2 regions of the Gracilibacillus salinarum genome follow, and region 2 is predicted to be linked to the other one. Evidence: a T-box and tRNA genes for the amino acid it is inferred to sense, from the RefSeq annotation. Region 2 holds a T-box; the other holds one or more tRNA genes.
The links. A T-box is a leader RNA that pairs with one kind of tRNA and senses whether it is charged. The one in region 2 lies ahead of tyrS (tyrosine--tRNA ligase), so its partner is inferred to be a tRNA-Tyr.
Positions count from the first base shown of each region.

Region 1 (9,042 bases), 2.2 Mb from region 2:
CCCTGCAAGGTTAAGTGGAAGACACGGAGCCGCAGCGAAAGCGAGTCTGAATAGGGCGTTTTAGTAGGTGGTCGTAGACCCGAAACCGTGTGATCTACCCATGTCCAGGGTGAAGGTCAGGTAACACTGACTGGAGGCCCGAACCCACGCACGTTGAAAAGTGCGGGGATGAGGTGTGGGTAGGGGTGAAATGCCAATCGAACACGGAGATAGCTGGTTCTCTCCGAAATAGCTTTAGGGCTAGCCTCAAGGCATGTATGTTGGAGGTAGAGCACTGATTGGACTAGGGGCCCTTACCGGGTTACCGAATTCAGTCAAACTCCGAATGCCAATCATATTACCTTGGGAGTCAGACTATGGGTGATAAGGTTCATAGTCGAAAGGGAAACAGCCCAGACCGTCAGCTAAGGTCCCAAAGTATACGTTAAGTGGAAAAGGATGTGGCGTTGCACAGACAACCAGGATGTTGGCTTAGAAGCAGCCATCATTTAAAGAGTGCGTAATAGCTCACTGGTCGAGTGACGCTGCGCCGAAAATATACCGGGGCTAAACGTATCACCGAAGCTACGGATTGATCTGCGATCAATGGTAGGAGAGCGTTCTAAGTGCAGTGAAGTCAGACCGTGAGGACTGGTGGAGCGCTTAGAAGTGAGAATGCCGGTATGAGTAGCGAAAAAGAAGTGAGAATCTTCTTCACCGAATGCCTAAGGTTTCCTGAGGAAGGCTCGTCCGCTCAGGGTTAGTCGGGGCCTAAGCCGAGGCCGAAAGGCGTAGGCGATGGACAACAGGTTGATATTCCTGTACCACCCAATTCCGTTTTGAGTGATGGGGGGACGCAGAAGGATAAGGAATGCGCACCATTGGATGTGTGCGTTGAAGCAGTAAGTGAGTCAGATAGGCAAATCCGTCTGGCAATCACAAGCTGTGATCAGGAGGGAAATATAGTACCGAAGTTCCGGATTTCACGCTGCCAAGAAAAGCCTCTAGCAAGGAAAAGGGTGCCCGTACCGCAAACCGACACAGGTAGGCGAGGAGAGAATCCTAAGGTGATCGGGAGAACTCTCGTTAAGGAACTCGGCAAAATGACCCCGTAACTTCGGGAGAAGGGGTGCTTCTTTTGCGAGAAGCCGCAGTGAAAAGGCCCAAGCGACTGTTTAGCAAAAACACAGGTCTCTGCGAAGCCGTAAGGCGAAGTATAGGGGCTGACACCTGCCCGGTGCTGGAAGGTTAAGGGGATGCGTTAGCATTAGCGAAGCGTTGAACCGAAGCCCCAGTAAACGGCGGCCGTAACTATAACGGTCCTAAGGTAGCGAAATTCCTTGTCGGGTAAGTTCCGACCCGCACGAAAGGTGCAACGACTTGGGCACTGTCTCAACGAGAGACCCGGTGAAATTATACTATGCGTGAAGATGCGCATTACCCGCGACAGGACGGAAAGACCCCGTGGAGCTTTACTGTAGCCTGATATTGAATGTTGGTACAGCTTGTACAGGATAGGTGGGAGCCTGAGAAACGTGAGCGCTAGCTTACGTGGAGGCGCCGGTGGGATACCACCCTGGCTGTATTGACCTTCTAACCCAGAACCGTGATCCGGTTCGGAGACAGTGTCAGGTGGGCAGTTTGACTGGGGCGGTCGCCTCCTAAAATGTAACGGAGGCGCCCAAAGGTTCCCTCAGAATGGTTGGAAATCATTCGCAGAGTGCAAAGGCAGAAGGGAGCTTGACTGCGAGACCTACAAGTCGAGCAGGGACGAAAGTCGGGCTTAGTGATCCGGCGGTACCGAATGGAAGGGCCGTCGCTCAACGGATAAAAGCTACCCCGGGGATAACAGGCTTATCTCCCCCAAGAGTCCACATCGACGGGGAGGTTTGGCACCTCGATGTCGGCTCATCGCATCCTGGGGCTGTAGTCGGTCCCAAGGGTTGGGCTGTTCGCCCATTAAAGCGGTACGCGAGCTGGGTTCAGAACGTCGTGAGACAGTTCGGTCCCTATCCGTCGTGGGCGTTGGAAGTTTGAGAGGAGCTGTCCTTAGTACGAGAGGACCGGGATGGACACACCGCTGGTGCACCAGTTGTTCTGCCAAGAGCATCGCTGGGTAGCTACGTGTGGAAGGGATAAGTGCTGAAAGCATCTAAGCATGAAGCCCCCCTCAAGATGAGACTTCCCATCACATAAGTGAGTAAGATCCCTCAGAGACGATGAGGTTGATAGGTTCGAGGTGGAAGCATGGTGACATGTGAAGCTGACGAATACTAATAGATCGAGGACTTATCTATATAACATGTTTCAATGGTGTTGTTGATGTCAATATCTTATCTAGTTTTCAGGGTGCAACCCTAAAATACAATAGTCTGGTAGCGATAGCGAAGAGGTCACACCTGTTCCCATGCCGAACACAGCAGTTAAGCTCTTCAGCGCCCATGGTAGTTGGGGCTCGCGCCCCTGCAAGAGTAGGACGTTGCCAGGCTATGTAATTTCACAGCTTTGAGAAGCAGCCAGATGAACAATATTCCACAGTAGCTCAGTGGTAGAGCAATCGGCTGTTAACCGATCGGTCGTAGGTTCGAATCCTACCTGTGGAGCCATATGCTTCCATAGCTCAGTTCGGTAGAGCACTTCCATGGTAAGGAAGGGGTCGCCGGTTCAAGTCCGGCTGGAAGCTCTGCTATTTTTATGACATATTATATTGTATTGGCCCGTTGGTCAAGTGGTTAAGACACCGCCCTTTCACGGCGGTATCACGGGTTCGAATCCCGTACGGGTCACCATAAATACCACTTAAATTTTGTTGAAAGAATGCGACGTCCTGTCGTAACACATGCAATTGTACATCTTAAACTTTGGAGGATTAGCTCAGCTGGGAGAGCACTTGCCTTACAAGCAAGGGGTCGCAGGTTCGAGCCCTGCATCCTCCACCATTAGCCGGTCTAGCTCAATTGGTAGAGCAACTGACTTGTAATCAGTAGGTTGGGGGTTCAAGTCCTCTGGCCGGCACCAGTCAAGTTCATATAGATACATGGAGGGATAGCGAAGTTGGCCAAACGCGGCGGACTGTAAATCCGCTCCCATCGGGTTCGTAGGTTCGAGTCCTACTCCCTCCACCATTGTATAAAAAATCACTAAGTGTATATACTATTTCTGTACACTTTTTCATTTTATTGGTGGGCTATAGCCAAGCGGTAAGGCAACGGTTTTTGGTACCGTCATGCGCTGGTTCGAATCCAGCTAGCCCAGCCATTTTATTTTGTGCTTTTTTTTGCACTTTGTACGATAAAAAGAAGTAAGAGCCATTAGCTCAGTTGGTAGAGCATCTGACTTTTAATCAGAGGGTCGGAGGTTCGAATCCTCCATGGCTCACCACTTTTGGGGCCTTAGCTCAGCTGGGAGAGCGCCTGCTTTGCACGCAGGAGGTCAGCGGTTCGATCCCGCTAGGCTCCACCATCTTAAAATTCACATAAGAAAACAGCCAATCGATTTTCAATAAGAAAATTGATTTTTTTGTATGTTTAAAAAGTAAAGTTACCATTTAGAAGCTGACTTACAATGAAGATTGAAATAATCGATTTTTCCCTATAATATGGATTATGTTAGCGTTGCAACCATTTTGATATATTGAATGTGCTGGGATACCGCTCCGGCCAACCACTCCGCGTCCTGCGGGGCACGGCTGAAGCTAGGCTACTACTAGAATTGCTTCTCTGCTGCCTTGCACCGAGGAAGCCTACTTCGAAGCGTTACTAGTAGACACAGGTGCAGACGTTGTGGATCTTCAGCGCCTGCCTGTCCCGCGGGAGTCTCCGTGGTTGGCCTACGCTAGGATATGGGCTCTACAACTTTTGTAAGAGATAGCATATTGATCACTGTATGCATAACAGGAATTGAATGATTAACATAATACCAAGAACCACTGCTTTTTGCTGTTACATAATTTGTAACACTTACCTCAAGTGTAGGAAATAGGCGGAGACTCCCGTGGAATCAGCGCGAGCTGAAGATCCACTTCGTCTGTGCCTGTGTCTGCAAGTATCGCTTCGAAGTGAGCTTCCTCGGCACAAGGCAGCAAGATGCTGTTCAAGTAGTAGCCTAGCTGAAGCCGTGCCCACAGGACGCGGAGCCTATTTCCGGAGTTTTGCTAAGCAGATAATATCTATCAAAAAGACCACATTGCAATACAGCGTTTGTTAGCATAATCCATATTAAAGTTAGTTGTATATAAATTATTTCAATTAGGACCTGGCAGGTTATGCTCGGAATTACCTATCTGAAACATCGCATGTATTGGTCTGGTAATACTTTTCGATAAAATAACCCTTATCCGCACAATAATCAATAACTAAACTAGTTTCTGTATCCAGATAACGTTTGGTGAAATGATCGATTTGAAAGGTGATTCCGTTTATCTCGATGATCGTATCCATTGGTCTTTTCTCATCAACTATCAGAGAATAAGTGAGAGATATTCCGCAACCTCCTGTTAATTCAGCATCAAGCCTAGGCAATTGGCCTTCTGGAATAGTTTCTGTCTGTAATGCTTTCTGAGCTAACTTAGTTAATGTAATATTCATCGTCTAACTCCTTCATAGCATCATAATGAACTATGACTCTACAGGTTCTCTGATTTTTTTATAACGTAATATAGGTTTTCTGGCAGCTTGTGTTTCATTTAACCTTCCGATAATCGTGGAATGTGGTGCATCTAACACAATAGATGGGTCTTCTGCAGCTTCCTTCGCAATTTGGATCATCACATCAGCAAAAGCATCCAGTGTTTCTTTTGATTCGGTTTCGGTTGGTTCGATCATCATGCACTCTTCTACGTTTAAAGGAAAGTAGATGGTAGGGGGATGATAACCAAAATCAAGTAATCGTTTGGCCATATCAAGTGTCCGTACGCCAAGCTTTTTCTGTTCTGAGCCAGACAGGACGAATTCATGTTTGCAAAATTGCTTGTATGGTGATACGAAATAAGGTGCAAGTCTTTTTTGAAGGTAGTTGGCATGGAGTACAGCAGACTCTGATACTTGGAGAAGGCCCTCTGCTCCCATTGTTCGAATATACGTGTATGCTCGGATAAGAATGCCAACGTTACCATAGTAACCTTTTACTCTACCGATAGAAGAAGGAGCTTCATTGTTTAGTACGTATTGTTGCTTCTTTCTCTCCACACGCGGTACAGGCATAAATGGGATTAACGCTTGTTTAACGCCAACGGGACCTGCACCAGGACCTCCGCCTCCGTGAGGTGTCGTAAAGGTTTTGTGGAGGTTAAAGTGAACGATATCAAATCCCATTTGTCCTGGAGTCGTTTTGCCGAGGATGGCATTGGCATTTGCCCCATCATAATAAAGTAAGCCTCCCGCTTCATGAACCACTTCCGCAATTTCAACTATCTCTTTTTCAAATAATCCAAGTGTATTTGGATTCGTTAGCATAAGGGCGGCTGTATCTTTACCGACATATTTTTTAAGTTCTGCTACATCGACTAGTCCCTGCTCATTAGAAGGAACAGTTATCGTTTCAAACCCTGCGACAGAAGCACTGGCAGGATTTGTACCATGTGCAGAATCGGGCACAAGTACTTTTGTTCTTTTTTCCCCTTTTTGTGCATGATATGCTTTGGCAATCATGAGTCCGGTCCATTCCCCTTGAGCACCTGCTGAAGGTTGAAGTGTGACAGCATCCATCCCCGCGATCGCTGCTAAGTCCTCCTGCAGTTCATATAATATTTGAAGTACTCCTTGTACCGTTTCTTCTGGCTGATAAGGATGAACACGGCTAAATCCTTCTAATCTAGCAACATCTTCATTGATCTTAGGATTATATTTCATGGTACAAGAACCAAGTGGGTAAAAACCATTATCAATTCCATGATTCTGATTTGAAAGTGCAGTATAATGACGGACAAGCTGTAACTCGGATACCTCAGGCAGTTCTGCGGGAGTATTCCGAATTAAATGGCTTGGAAATTTGTCTTCTACATGTACTTCATCCACATCACTTTCAGGCAGATCAATTCCTACTCTTCCGGGTTTGCTGATTTCAAATATTAAGTCCATTTATAATGCCTCCAATACCTGTACAAAATGATCGATTTCTTCTTTGGACCGTTGCTCTGTAACAGCTATTAACATCTCGTTTTCTTTGCTGTAGGCCTTGCTGAGATCATATCCACCAATGATGCCAGCATGAAGTAGCTTCTCATTAACTTCCTGTACGGACAAAGGTAATCCGACAACGAATTCATTGAAAAAAGGGCCAGTATTTTTTATCGAAAATCCTTTCGTTGCAAGTTGTTTCGCCATATAATCTGCTTTTTCTAAATTTAACTGTGCCATTTTGCGTATACCGTTTTTACCTAGTGCAGTCATACATATCGATGAAGCAAGTGCATTTAATGCTTGATTCGAACATATATTAGAAGTCGCTTTATCGCGGCGGATGTGCTGTTCGCGGGCTTGTAAGGTTAGCGTAAACCCGCGATTTCCTTGGTTATCTGTAGTTTGACCAACTATTCTTCCTGGAATTTTTCGCATTAACTTTTTGTTTACAGCAAAGAATCCGCAATGTGGTCCACCGAAAGACATCGGTATTCCTAATGGCTGCATGTCACCAACTACAATATCCGCTCCTAGTTTCCCTGGTGCTTGTAATAGTGCCAGTGCAAGTGGGTTAGCACTAACGATCAACAAGGCGCCACTTTCTTTAGCAATGTTGTTAATGGTTTGTATATCTTCCACAGATCCGAAGAAATTAGGGTATTGGACAATAATCGCAGCTGTCTGCTTATTCACCTTTGCTTGCAAAAGATCCAAGTCAGTAAGATCATTCTCTAATTCGATTTCTTCAACGTTAAACGCAGGCCCAGAAGACACCGTTTCTAGTATAGAGCGAGATTCCGGGTGAACGGATTTTGATATGATCACATCTTTACGTTTTGTAGAAGTTACAGCAAGTGATGCAGCTTCTGCTACAGAAGTAAAGCCATCATACATAGAAGAATTGGCAACCTCCATTCCCGTTAGTTCACAAACCATTGTTTGAAATTCGAATATTGCTTGTAATTCTCCCTGGCTAATCTCTGGCTGGTATGGGGTATAAGCAGTATAGAATTCAGATCTGGAAATCATGTGGTTCACAACACTAGGAATATAGTGATCATACGTACCTGCTCCGAGAAAACAAGCGTAAGCATTGGCATGGACATTTAATAAGCTTAGCTGCTGCATTTTTTTTAGTAAAAGGGGTTCAGGAATTGCATCAGGGATATCAACATCTCCATTTGTTCGAATGGAGGAAGGGATATCTGCAAATAAATCATCCACCGATCGGATATTTAAAAAATCAAGCATTTGCTGTTGGTCTTGTTGCGTATCAGGAAGGTATCGATACATCGAAGTCATGCTATCATTCTCCTTCTTTAATAAAGTCGTAATAGTCCTTTTCGATCAGGAGTTGCTTAAACTCTTCTGCATTAGTTACTTCTATTTCGATTAACCAGCCAGCGTGAAAGGGGTCTTCATTAACAATTTCTGGTTCATGTTCTAATGCTTCATTAACTGTGATTACTCTTCCTGATAAGGGAGAGTAGATATCTGAAGCTGCTTTAACTGACTCGATTGTACCCATTGTTTCTCCAGCCTTAAGCTCACTGCCGACCTCAGCTGATTCAACAAAGACAATATCTCCTAACTGTTCTTGGGCAAAATCGGTAATACCAATTCGAGCTTTCTGATCATCGATTTGAATTACCCATTCATGATCTTTCGTATAGCGCATTTCTGTTTTCGTTGTCATCTTGTCATTCCGCTCCTTTTATCTTGTATAGAAAGGTTTTTTTACTACAATGGCGTCAACTAATTTATTACGAATCTTTACTTTTAACTTGGTTCCTAAAGCTGCATCTGTTGCTGATATAAGGGCAAGCCCCAAGTATTTTTTTAGAGAGGGGAGTAGGTGCCAGATGTAATATAGCCAATCTCTTCATCAGAAGGCCGATACACGTTGTAACCGTGCCGTGGAATGCCCCGATCAACTACTTCAATCCCTACTAACTTGCGGTTTGGTCCATTCGTTTTTTCACGCAGCAGTGCATCTTTTCCTATAAACGCATCCTTTTTATTGGTCTTTACGGTAAATCCAATTCCTGCTTCTACAGGAGAAATTTCTGCAGATAAATCTTGACCATACAATGCCAGACACGCTTCTAATCGCAATGTATCGCGCGCCCCGAGCCCGCAAGCCTTCAATCCATCTTCTTTTCCCATTGCCAATAGTTTTTGCCAAAGCGGTGCTACTTGGTCAGTGGCAACATATAATTCAAAGCCATCCTCACCTGTATAACCTGTTCGCGATACAAGTATATTGGTTATTTCATCAAGCTGGACATGTTGAACAAATCGAAAAGGATCAATCTTTGCTAAGTCTAGATCCGTTAGTTGCTGCAAAATATCCAAAGCTTTTGGGCCTTGAATAGCTAACTGCCCTACATCGTTAGAGATATTACGGACGGTGACATTACGGTTTGTCTGTTGTTTTATCCAAGTAAAATCTTTGTCGATATTTGCTGCATTGATGACGAGTAAAAATGTATCATCCTCTAACTTATAAACAATTAAATCGTCAACAGTGCCACCGTTTTCATAACACATCGCAGTATATTGTGCTTGATTAACCTGAAGTGTGGTAATGTCATTTGTTATTAGATGATTGAGAAAGCTTTCAGCATTTTTTCCTTCTATAAGAATCTCGCCCATATGAGAAACATCAAACAAACCCGCATGTTGTCGAACGGTTTCGTGTTCTTCGACAATTCCCGTAAATTGTAACGGCAGAGCCCAACCTCCAAAATCGACCACTCTCGCACCATATTGTTGATAGAGCTGAAAGAGCGGTGTATGATGTAACGTAGATAATTGACTCATGAACGACACCACCTCCGAAATAATTTTTGTTTCCCTTCTGTACGCTTGTTGGATGCAGTCCATCCGACTTTACATATTCCTGATAGTCACACTTCTTTCCATATAATGTGCCCAGTCTGAT
Region 1 is NZ_CP095071.1:3,224,801-3,233,842, forward strand. Features, by position in the region: rRNA gene MUN87_RS15100 (23S ribosomal RNA) at 1-2,276, shown strand, start outside; rRNA gene rrf (5S ribosomal RNA) at 2,351-2,467, shown strand; tRNA gene MUN87_RS15110 (tRNA-Asn) at 2,511-2,585, shown strand; tRNA gene MUN87_RS15115 (tRNA-Thr) at 2,589-2,662, shown strand; tRNA gene MUN87_RS15120 (tRNA-Glu) at 2,694-2,768, shown strand; tRNA gene MUN87_RS15125 (tRNA-Val) at 2,843-2,918, shown strand; tRNA gene MUN87_RS15130 (tRNA-Thr) at 2,922-2,997, shown strand; tRNA gene MUN87_RS15135 (tRNA-Tyr) at 3,019-3,104, shown strand; tRNA gene MUN87_RS15140 (tRNA-Gln) at 3,163-3,237, shown strand; tRNA gene MUN87_RS15145 (tRNA-Lys) at 3,285-3,360, shown strand; tRNA gene MUN87_RS15150 (tRNA-Ala) at 3,366-3,441, shown strand; gene MUN87_RS15155 (iron-sulfur cluster biosynthesis family protein) at 4,254-4,565, opposite strand; gene gcvPB (aminomethyl-transferring glycine dehydrogenase subunit GcvPB) at 4,596-6,056, opposite strand; gene gcvPA (aminomethyl-transferring glycine dehydrogenase subunit GcvPA) at 6,057-7,400, opposite strand; gene gcvH (glycine cleavage system protein GcvH) at 7,405-7,794, opposite strand; partial or broken gene gcvT (glycine cleavage system aminomethyltransferase GcvT) at 7,813-8,921, opposite strand.
Region 1: it has a tRNA-Tyr gene. The T-box ahead of tyrS (tyrosine--tRNA ligase) is inferred to sense a tRNA for this amino acid. The anticodon was not compared.

Region 2 (9,042 bases):
ATATTGGATTCGGAACAAGCGAATTAACGGCAGTCTGCCATTATGGGATAACGCTCTAATATTTAGTATCTTTATACATACAATGTGGAAAGTTACCTGGATGGAAATGTAATCTTGTTGTTCTAAATTTCACAAGTTAGCTAGTGAAAGAAAGGATGAAGCCTCATCCTTTCTTTTTATTTGTGATAAATTTTAGAACTTGTTGATACATGATTTGATTTTGTTCGGTAATCTCGAGGCGTCTCGGGATTTCTTTGTACTGCTCAGTTGTATCATGCCAGAAATGCGGCAAAGGAACAGGTGATGACGGTTGCCAATTATCAAGCCATTGTTGTGGAATAGATCCATGAAAAATATGATCTGTATTCATAATCTGCCATAATTGAGCCCATGCTCGCGGTACAACTCTCCAAATATCGTAGCCGCCACCACCAAGTGCCACCCATTTTCCGTCTGTAAACCGATGAGCAAGGGAATGAATAATCTGCGGTATCTCCTCAAAGATATGCACGGTGCAGTGAAGATGTGTTAAAGGGTCTAAATAATGAGCATCAACGCCATGCTGACTCACGATAATATCTGGCTGAAAATCTTCTGTAATGACTTCAATGGATGTCCGAAATACTTCGAGAAAAGAATCATCCTCAGTAAAAGCATCCAGTGGGAAATTGTAGCAGAATCCAAATCCTTGCTTAATTCCTCTTTCACTTGTTTTCCCTGTACCAGGATACAAATAGCGACCAGTTTCATGAAAAGAGACGGTACAGACATTGGGGTCATCGTAAAAGCAATGCTGTACACCATCTCCGTGATGGGCATCGGTATCAATATACAATACTTTCAATCCATATTGATCTCGTAAAAATTTTATTGCTATGGCAATATCATTAAAGATACAAAAGCCCGAAGCACGAGAAGGGAAGCCATGATGAAGTCCACCTCCTAAATTAAGAGCATGGGAAGCTTCTCCATCAGCTACTTGTTGACATGCTGCTACTGAGCCGGAAACCGTCATTAATGCAGCCTCATACATCCCTGAAAAACATGGCGTGTCATTAGTACCGATACCATACTTCTCCAAGTTAACTATCTCAGACCCGCTAGCCTGTTTTACAGCTTGAATGTAATCATCTGTATGTATCGTGGATAAAATCGATTCAGACACACGTGACGGTGTTACTATTTGATCATCAGACAGAGCTTGCATCATTTCTAATAAATCGATTGTTAGCAGTAATCTTTTTTGATTAAATGGATGCTCTTCATGAAATGAATAGTGTTGAAAGTCTTCAGTGTAAATAAAAACGGTTCGATCAGTGCTCATGTTGATCCTCCCAGTACGGGTACAGTACTTCATATTCACTCGATTCAAAATCTCGTACAACCACAATGGGATTCATCGTTTGAATACGGAATACTAATACTTTATAGCTTTGCTGCTTTGGATCCGGATAGCTGTAAACGGATACAATTTTAATTTGTCGTCTTGAAAAAAATTGACACACATCGGATAGGACACCAATACGATCAGGTACTTTTATTTCTAACTGAGTGCTTGGTGCATGTGTACCTGTTAGTTGTATATATGCATAAAGTAAATCCTTTTCTGTGACCATCCCTACCAATTGCTTATTCTGAACAACAGGCAAACAGGCAAACTCTTTTTGATAGAAGATGGTTGCTACTTCTTCAAAGAATTCATAAGGATGAATCGTGACGACCGGATTTATCATAATTGCTGCAATCGGTTTTTTTAGTAATTCTTTTTCAAATGATGGTTCGAGTATTGATGGACTGGCATCTCGAATATCCCGGTCTGATACGATTCCGATCACATGTCGTTCATTGTTTATTACTGGGATGTGGCGAATATTATGCTCTTTCATTAGTTGCAAAGCATGCAGCACTGTAGCTGATGAAGTTAAGGTAATAACGTCTTCTTTCATAATATCTTTGACAAGCATGTACTCACTCCCTATTGAAGGAATCTTAATTTATCGAAAAGCTCTATATGTTCTTTTGGTACATTCTTTCCGATCCGCACCATTAAGCAATTGGCTGGATGTGCCATGATTTCTGGTTCATTGGTAGGTGCCGGATACAAATCACCGGCTTTCATCATTTTTTCCATAATTTTGCGGTAATCCCAAACACTTAATGTGGTTTCATTTAAATCCCAATGCCAGTAATACTCAGTAGATAGAATAATGTAATTCTCCATATGTTCGTCTTTCATTGATGTTTCAATCAAAAGAGAACCTAACTTATTTCCTCTGTATGCAGGCGCAATTTCTATTGCTCCAAGCTCTAACATATCTGGGTATGGATATTTAGCCCATCTTTCTATTGGATCAGGATGCAAGAAGGTGACATACCCGATAATTTGATCTTGTACGGTAGCAATGATAATTCTTGCTTCAGGCAGCTCTGCAATTTCCTGTAATGCTCTCCATTGCTCTGAAGGTGGCCTGAAAGAAGTAAGTTCGTGGTGAAATTGTAAGGCAGCTATCTTATTTTTTGAAACAGGACCTTCTATGTGAATAGGAGTATGGCGACTATGTTTCTTGATGGATTGATAGTTTTTCGTATGTTTCACAAATTCGATCATCCTTTCAAGAGCCTATTTTTACCATTATAACGTAATATTCTATTTATGAATAGTGAGAAGAAGGGGATAGTATGATGTTAGAAAAAAACGGGCATAACCCGCCCGGTCCTCATTGAAATAAATGAAATACAACTATTTATAATATGAATTATGTTAGCTAAGCGTCCATATTGATAAGAACCCATTTTCATGTTCAGCATGATTACTTCTATTGCTGTACTTATATATTTTCTGTACTGATAAATAAAAAACTCTTATCATCTCATTGAGATGATAAGAGTTTTTCCGTTTATTGGCTATCTTGATTGTCTTGTTGCGTGTCTGGAGTTTGCTCATTTGGTTGTTGTTCTTCCGTTTGCTCATTATCGTTTTGTTCCTGGTTTTGATTATTTTGCTCCGATTCCTGCTCTTTATTGCCATTATTGTTATTGTTTGGCTGCTCTTTATTGTCTTCTTTTTGCTCTGGTTCAGGTTCAGAGAAATCACCTTGTACGACTACATTACTTCCTGAGGATTCCTGACCGTAATAATCGACAGCGCGAATCTGATAAACAGCTTTACTGCTTGGAATAGTGAATGAAGTTTCTGTAGTGGAACCGATTCGTTTGAAATTTTTGTCATCTGGATTACTTGCCTGGTAAATTCGGTAACCAACTACATCAGAACTGTTCGATTTGCTCCATGACAATTTCTGCTTATTTAATTTCAATCCACCAGGTGCACTTGGTGCTTTTCCGTCATTTGACACTTCTTGTTCATTAGGATATTTAATTTTTTCCCAAGCGCCGCCTTTTCCAGCCGTTAATTGTTTGATATTGCTTAGTTTGGTATAGCCCATATCCTTTAGCCAATCAGGATTGAAACTAAAGCCATTTCCATCAGAAAATTCATCTGGTGTTTTTTCACCTGCTAACACAACTTCGTCATCGATCGTTGCGTAAGAATCCTGAATCAGACTATAGTCTTTCTTAGTAGGAACGAAATTCGCATTATAAATATCTGTGTTGACTAAGCCAAGCTTACCGCATTCTTCAGAAGGCAGTAACCCTGATACAGCACAATACGAACGTGTTACTATACCCCCGGGACTTTCAAATTTATTTGATGGTGCCATCAGTTCAGGACGGATTTCTGTTGCTGCATTTACTAATTTTGCCCAGAATGTATTGTTTCGACTACTGTATCCTTTGTCTAATTGTTGATTATAGTCATAGCCCATCCAGCTTCCTAACGTAACATTCGGATTGGTTGCAATAAACCAAGTGTCCTTGAAGCTGTTGGTTGTACCTGTTTTGCCTGCCCAGTCTACGCTCTTATTCGTAAGATTAGCTCTTCCGGCAGTACCGGTACCACGTGTTAGTACATCGCGCATCATATCAAGCATTAAATAGCTTGTTTGCGGGCTGAATACTTCTGTTTTTTCACTCTCATGCTGATAAACCACTTCGCCTTCTTTTGTTTCGATTTTTTCAATCATATAATCTTCTACGAAAGAGCCCATGTTACCAAATGTAGCATAAGCATTTGTATTTTCCTCGACGGTTACACCATTTGTGATTCCGCCGAGTACTATGGATCTATATTCTTCATCTCCTTCTACGAGAGATGAGAAGCCCATTTTCGATAGAAATTGCTCGACAGGATTCTGATTTAGGATTTGACTGTAAACTTTTACCGCAGTTGCATTGTGTGAGCGGTATAAAGCTTCTCTTACTGAAGTCAGTCCATAAAAGCGACCTGAATAGTTTCCTGGAGAGTACCCTCCAGGATAAGCCCATGCTGCATCCGCAATAATCGATCCAGGCTGTACAACTCCCCATTCCATTGCCGGTGCATAAGCCACTAACGGTTTCATGGTACTACCATTTTGTCTGTTAACACTTGTGGCATGGTTTTTTTGAGAAGTATCAAAATCACGACCACCAACGAAACTGATAATTTTACCTGTGCTGTTTTCAATTAATACACTACCAACCTGAACTGGTTGTTTACCTAGCTGTACCATCTCTCCAGTTTCCGGGTCTTCTACCATAATTGCCTTGTTTGTTTTCTCATTACGTGCCAGCTTATCCTGTCCGTAGTTGTTATATTCTGCTGCAACCTTCTGAAAGGCATCATAGATATCCTTATCAATTGTGGAATGAATTTTATAGCCGTTGCTGCTGATTTCTCTCGATGCTTTTATCTCGTATTCTTCTTTCAATGTTTCACTTGTATCTATTTCTTCTTTTGTATAGCCGTCTTGCTCAGCGAGTACATATACTAATTTATCAATTGCCCGCTTTTGGATCTCTTGCATTAAATAAGGGTATTTCTCAGACTGTGACTCTTCCGGCTGTTTGAAATCTGCAACAATGTCATATTCCAATGCTTTCTGGTACTCATCCTGATTAATGTAACCTGCTTCTAACATTCTGCTAAGTACGGATTTCATACGAGTTAGACCTGGTTCTAATCCTTCTTCATTTTTGAGACCACCACCATTAATGAAGGGGGTGTAGTAGGATGGACTTTGAGGTAACCCAGCGATAAATGCAGCTTGCGGCAAGTTTAATTCATCAGCATTAACGCCAAAAATACCATCTGCAGCAGTCTGAATACCTGCAATATTTTGACCGGAAGCATTACGTCCAAATGGTACGATATTTAAATATGCTTCCAATATTTCATCCTTTTCAAAGAATAATTCCAAGCGCATCGCTAGTAGCATTTCTTTAGCTTTACGTTCAAAGGATACTTCATTTGTAAGAATTTGATTTTTGATAATTTGTTGTGTCAAGGTACTACCACCTGATTGTACGGAAGCATTTGTCACTTCCTGAAAAACTGCCCGTAACACTGCTTTTGGAACGATGCCGTTATGCGTGTTAAAATATTCATCTTCTGTTGCGATTACCGCATTTTGCACGTATGTACTTACATGGTCCAATGTAGTTTCATCACGGAGCAGGTCTGCACTGACTTCAGACAGAAACACATCATTGGCAAAGTATAATTCAGATGTTTCTGCATAATTATAGATAGCGCTTGCCATTTCTTCCTCACTTTGGATCTTTTCATCATCCACCAGGGAAGCGAAATATCCTGCACCAAGCCCCGCGACAAAAAAGCCGCCAACCAGCGCAATTGCGATAAAAAATAATATGATATTCCATATAATATGGTAACTGATTCTAGATGTACGTTGAATTACTTGTTTATTCCATAATTCTTTAAACGACTGCCATGTTTTTTGAAAAAATTCTTTTGCATTCTTTGCATTCATTCGTATATCCCCCTAAATATTCCACTATATATTATAGCACAGCCGTCAATCCAATTTACTTAAAAGTTGAAAAAATATTGCATTTTTCAATTGTTTATGCTATTAATGTAATAACAATGAAACATAACAAAAATGATGATGGTTTGAAGTAGCAGAAGATTCCCTTTATCAGCGAGCTGACGGTTGGTGCGAGTCAGTAAATAATCTGTCTGGCGAATTACGTTCCGGAGTTTCTTCATGTTGAATGAAGACGGCAGGTCTATGTCGTTAATTCCTTGAGTGACAGTTCTAATCGAGCTGTAACGAGGGTGGTACCGCGATTTAACTCGTCCCTTATTTAGGGAGGAGTTTTTTTATTGTGTAGAAAAGGAGTGGAAAGCATGCATATTTTAGACGAATTGGCTAAACGGGATTTAATTCAGCAAACAACTGATGACGAAGGATTGCGCAAGCATTTAGAGAATAATATTGTAACGCTGTACGCAGGCTTTGATCCGACAGCTGACAGCTTGCATATTGGTCATCTAGTACCGGTATTAATGTTAAAAAGATTTCAAAAAGCAGGTCACAGACCTATTGCTTTAATTGGTGGAGGTACAGGTCTTATCGGTGATCCAAGTGGTCGTTCAACAGAACGTTCGTTAAACAGTCCTGAAGTGGTGAAAGGCTTTAGTGATAAAATCAAAGACCAACTAGCAGGCATATTGAATTTCGATCAGGGTGAAAACAGTGCGGTTGCCCGTAATAATCATGAATGGCTGTCGACGATGACGATCATTGAATTCTTGAGAGATATCGGGAAGCATTTCAGCATTAATTACATGCTGGCAAAAGATTCCGTTGAGTCCCGTTTGGAGAACGGTATTTCTTTTACAGAGTTCAGTTACATGATGCTGCAATCGATTGACTTCTTGAATTTATACGAAAAAGAAAATTGTACATTACAACTTGGTGGCAGTGATCAATGGGGTAATATTACTGCGGGAATGGAATTAATTCGTCGTAAACGATTTGAGCAAAGTGAGGAAGAGGCGGAAGTATACGGACTGACAGTGCCGTTAATTACGAAAAGTGATGGGACGAAATTTGGTAAGACAGCAGGTGGAGCAGTTTGGCTAGATCCTGAGAAAACAACACCGTACGAATTCTACCAGTTTTGGATTAATACCGATGATCGTGACGTTCTTCGATTTATCAAATACTTCACATTTATTGACTTTGACGAGATAGAAGCATTAGAGAAAGAATTAGCAAATGCACCTGAAAAGCGTATTCCGCATAAACGTTTAGCAGAAGAAATGACTAAATTGATTCACGGTGAAGATGCCTTGAAGCAAGCACAAAAAATTACAGAAGCACTATTCAGTGGAGAACTAAGCAGTTTAAATGCAGCTGAAATTGAACAAGGCTTTAAAGATGTGCCATCCGTTGCGATTGAAAATAAAGAGATTGCTCTAATCGAGCTCTTAGTAGAAGCAGGTATATCTTCATCCAAGCGTCAGGCTCGTGAAGATATAAACAATGGAGCGATCTACATCAATGGTATCCGTAATCAGGAATTGACGCACCAATTAACAGAGCAAGATCGTATTGAAGATAAATTTACGATTATCAGACGAGGTAAAAAGAAATATTTCTTAATTCGCTTTTAGAGTAATTTAAAAAGGTTCTGATCTCCAAAGATCAGAACCTTTTTTGACGAATAAGAAAGAAAAGTGCTGACATGGAGTAATCAATGCTGAACAAGAAGATAGATTCTTATAATATGGATTATGTTAGCGGCTTAGTGGTGATTTTGAAATATTATGTGTAGTATGATACCTTCTACCAACCACTTCACGTTCTGCGGGGTACGGCTGAAGCTAGGCTGCTACACGAATCACTTCTCTGCTGCCTTGCACAGAGGAACCCTACTTCGAAGCATTACGAGTAGATACAGGTGCAGACGTTGTGGATCTTCAGCGCCTGCCTGTTCCGCGGGAGTCTCCGTGGTTGGCCTACGCTAGAATTGATACTCTACAATTTTTGTCAGAGCTAGCATATTGATTTCATGCCTATATAATAGCTATTGAAAAAAAACAAGTACCACTGCTATTTGCTGTTCCATACGTTGTAGCACTTCCCGTAAGCGTAGGAAATAGGCGGAGACTCCCGTGCCCACAGGACGCGGAGCCTATTTCCAGAGCTTTGCTAAGCAGATAAACGATATCAAAATGACCATTTTGTAATACAGCCTTTGTTTACATAATCCATATTATAGGGTTGTATATTATTCGTAGGAGGATGTCTGCACGACAAATCATGTAAGGATTCCCCCTTATCGCACAGTTGCAAAACCTGCTACTGCTATTAAGGTAATAGGCATGATTTTTGTTCTTTGATCATATGAAATGATGAGGAGGGATTTATTTTATGCCGAGTGGAACACATTTTGTACAGCTAGACTTACCGATCGGAAAAGTGTGGGATTTTGTCAGTGATTTTGAAAAATGGGCCGATTTAGTGCCGGGTTATATCGAGCATCGTGTGGAAGATGATTATCGCTCTGTCTGGAAATTCAAAGGTGAGGTAGCAAAAATTCACAAAACCATTACGCTCTATATTAATATTAATAAATGGGAAAAGCCAAACTGTGTCAGCTTTTCATTACAGGATAAAAGTAAAAATATTGTCGGTGAAGGTTGTTTTAAAGCAACTGCCGAAGACGCAGAACATACAGATGTGACAGGCAGTTTAACAATCACAGCTAACGGTATTCTTGGGCCAATGGTAAATGGTGTCCTGAAAACATTCATTCCTAAAACAACCATTGAATTTACAGAAGCAGTGGCGAATCGAATGGTGGAAGAATCAGCTGTGTCGAAGTAGCTACATATCCCTTATCCAGAAATGGATAAGGGATTTACTTGTTTTTTTATGAAAAATGTAATATATTGAGTCTTTTGGGGTATATGTTTTGCAAAACGAAGAAAGGGGTTTATCAACATGAGTACTATTGAACAAATTGCCTCCAAAATTGTAGAATGGGGAAATTTGGTTTTATGGGATTACGTTCTGATTTATTTATTAATTGGAGCAGGATTATTTTTTACGTTACGATCTAAATTTGTTCAATTCCGATTATTTGGAGACATGTTTCGTGTTCTTTCAGAAGAAGCAGTCGAGCAAA
Region 2 is NZ_CP095071.1:1,069,626-1,078,667, reverse strand. Features, by position in the region: gene motS (flagellar motor protein MotS) at 1-27, shown strand, start outside; gene MUN87_RS05350 (acetoin utilization protein AcuC) at 164-1,324, opposite strand; gene MUN87_RS05345 (CBS and ACT domain-containing protein) at 1,314-1,964, opposite strand; gene MUN87_RS05340 (GNAT family N-acetyltransferase) at 1,976-2,596, opposite strand; gene MUN87_RS05335 (transglycosylase domain-containing protein) at 2,898-5,873, opposite strand; T-box leader at 6,000-6,210, shown strand; gene tyrS (tyrosine--tRNA ligase) at 6,254-7,525, shown strand; gene MUN87_RS05325 (SRPBCC family protein) at 8,286-8,741, shown strand; gene MUN87_RS05320 (alanine/glycine:cation symporter family protein) at 8,859-9,042, shown strand, end outside.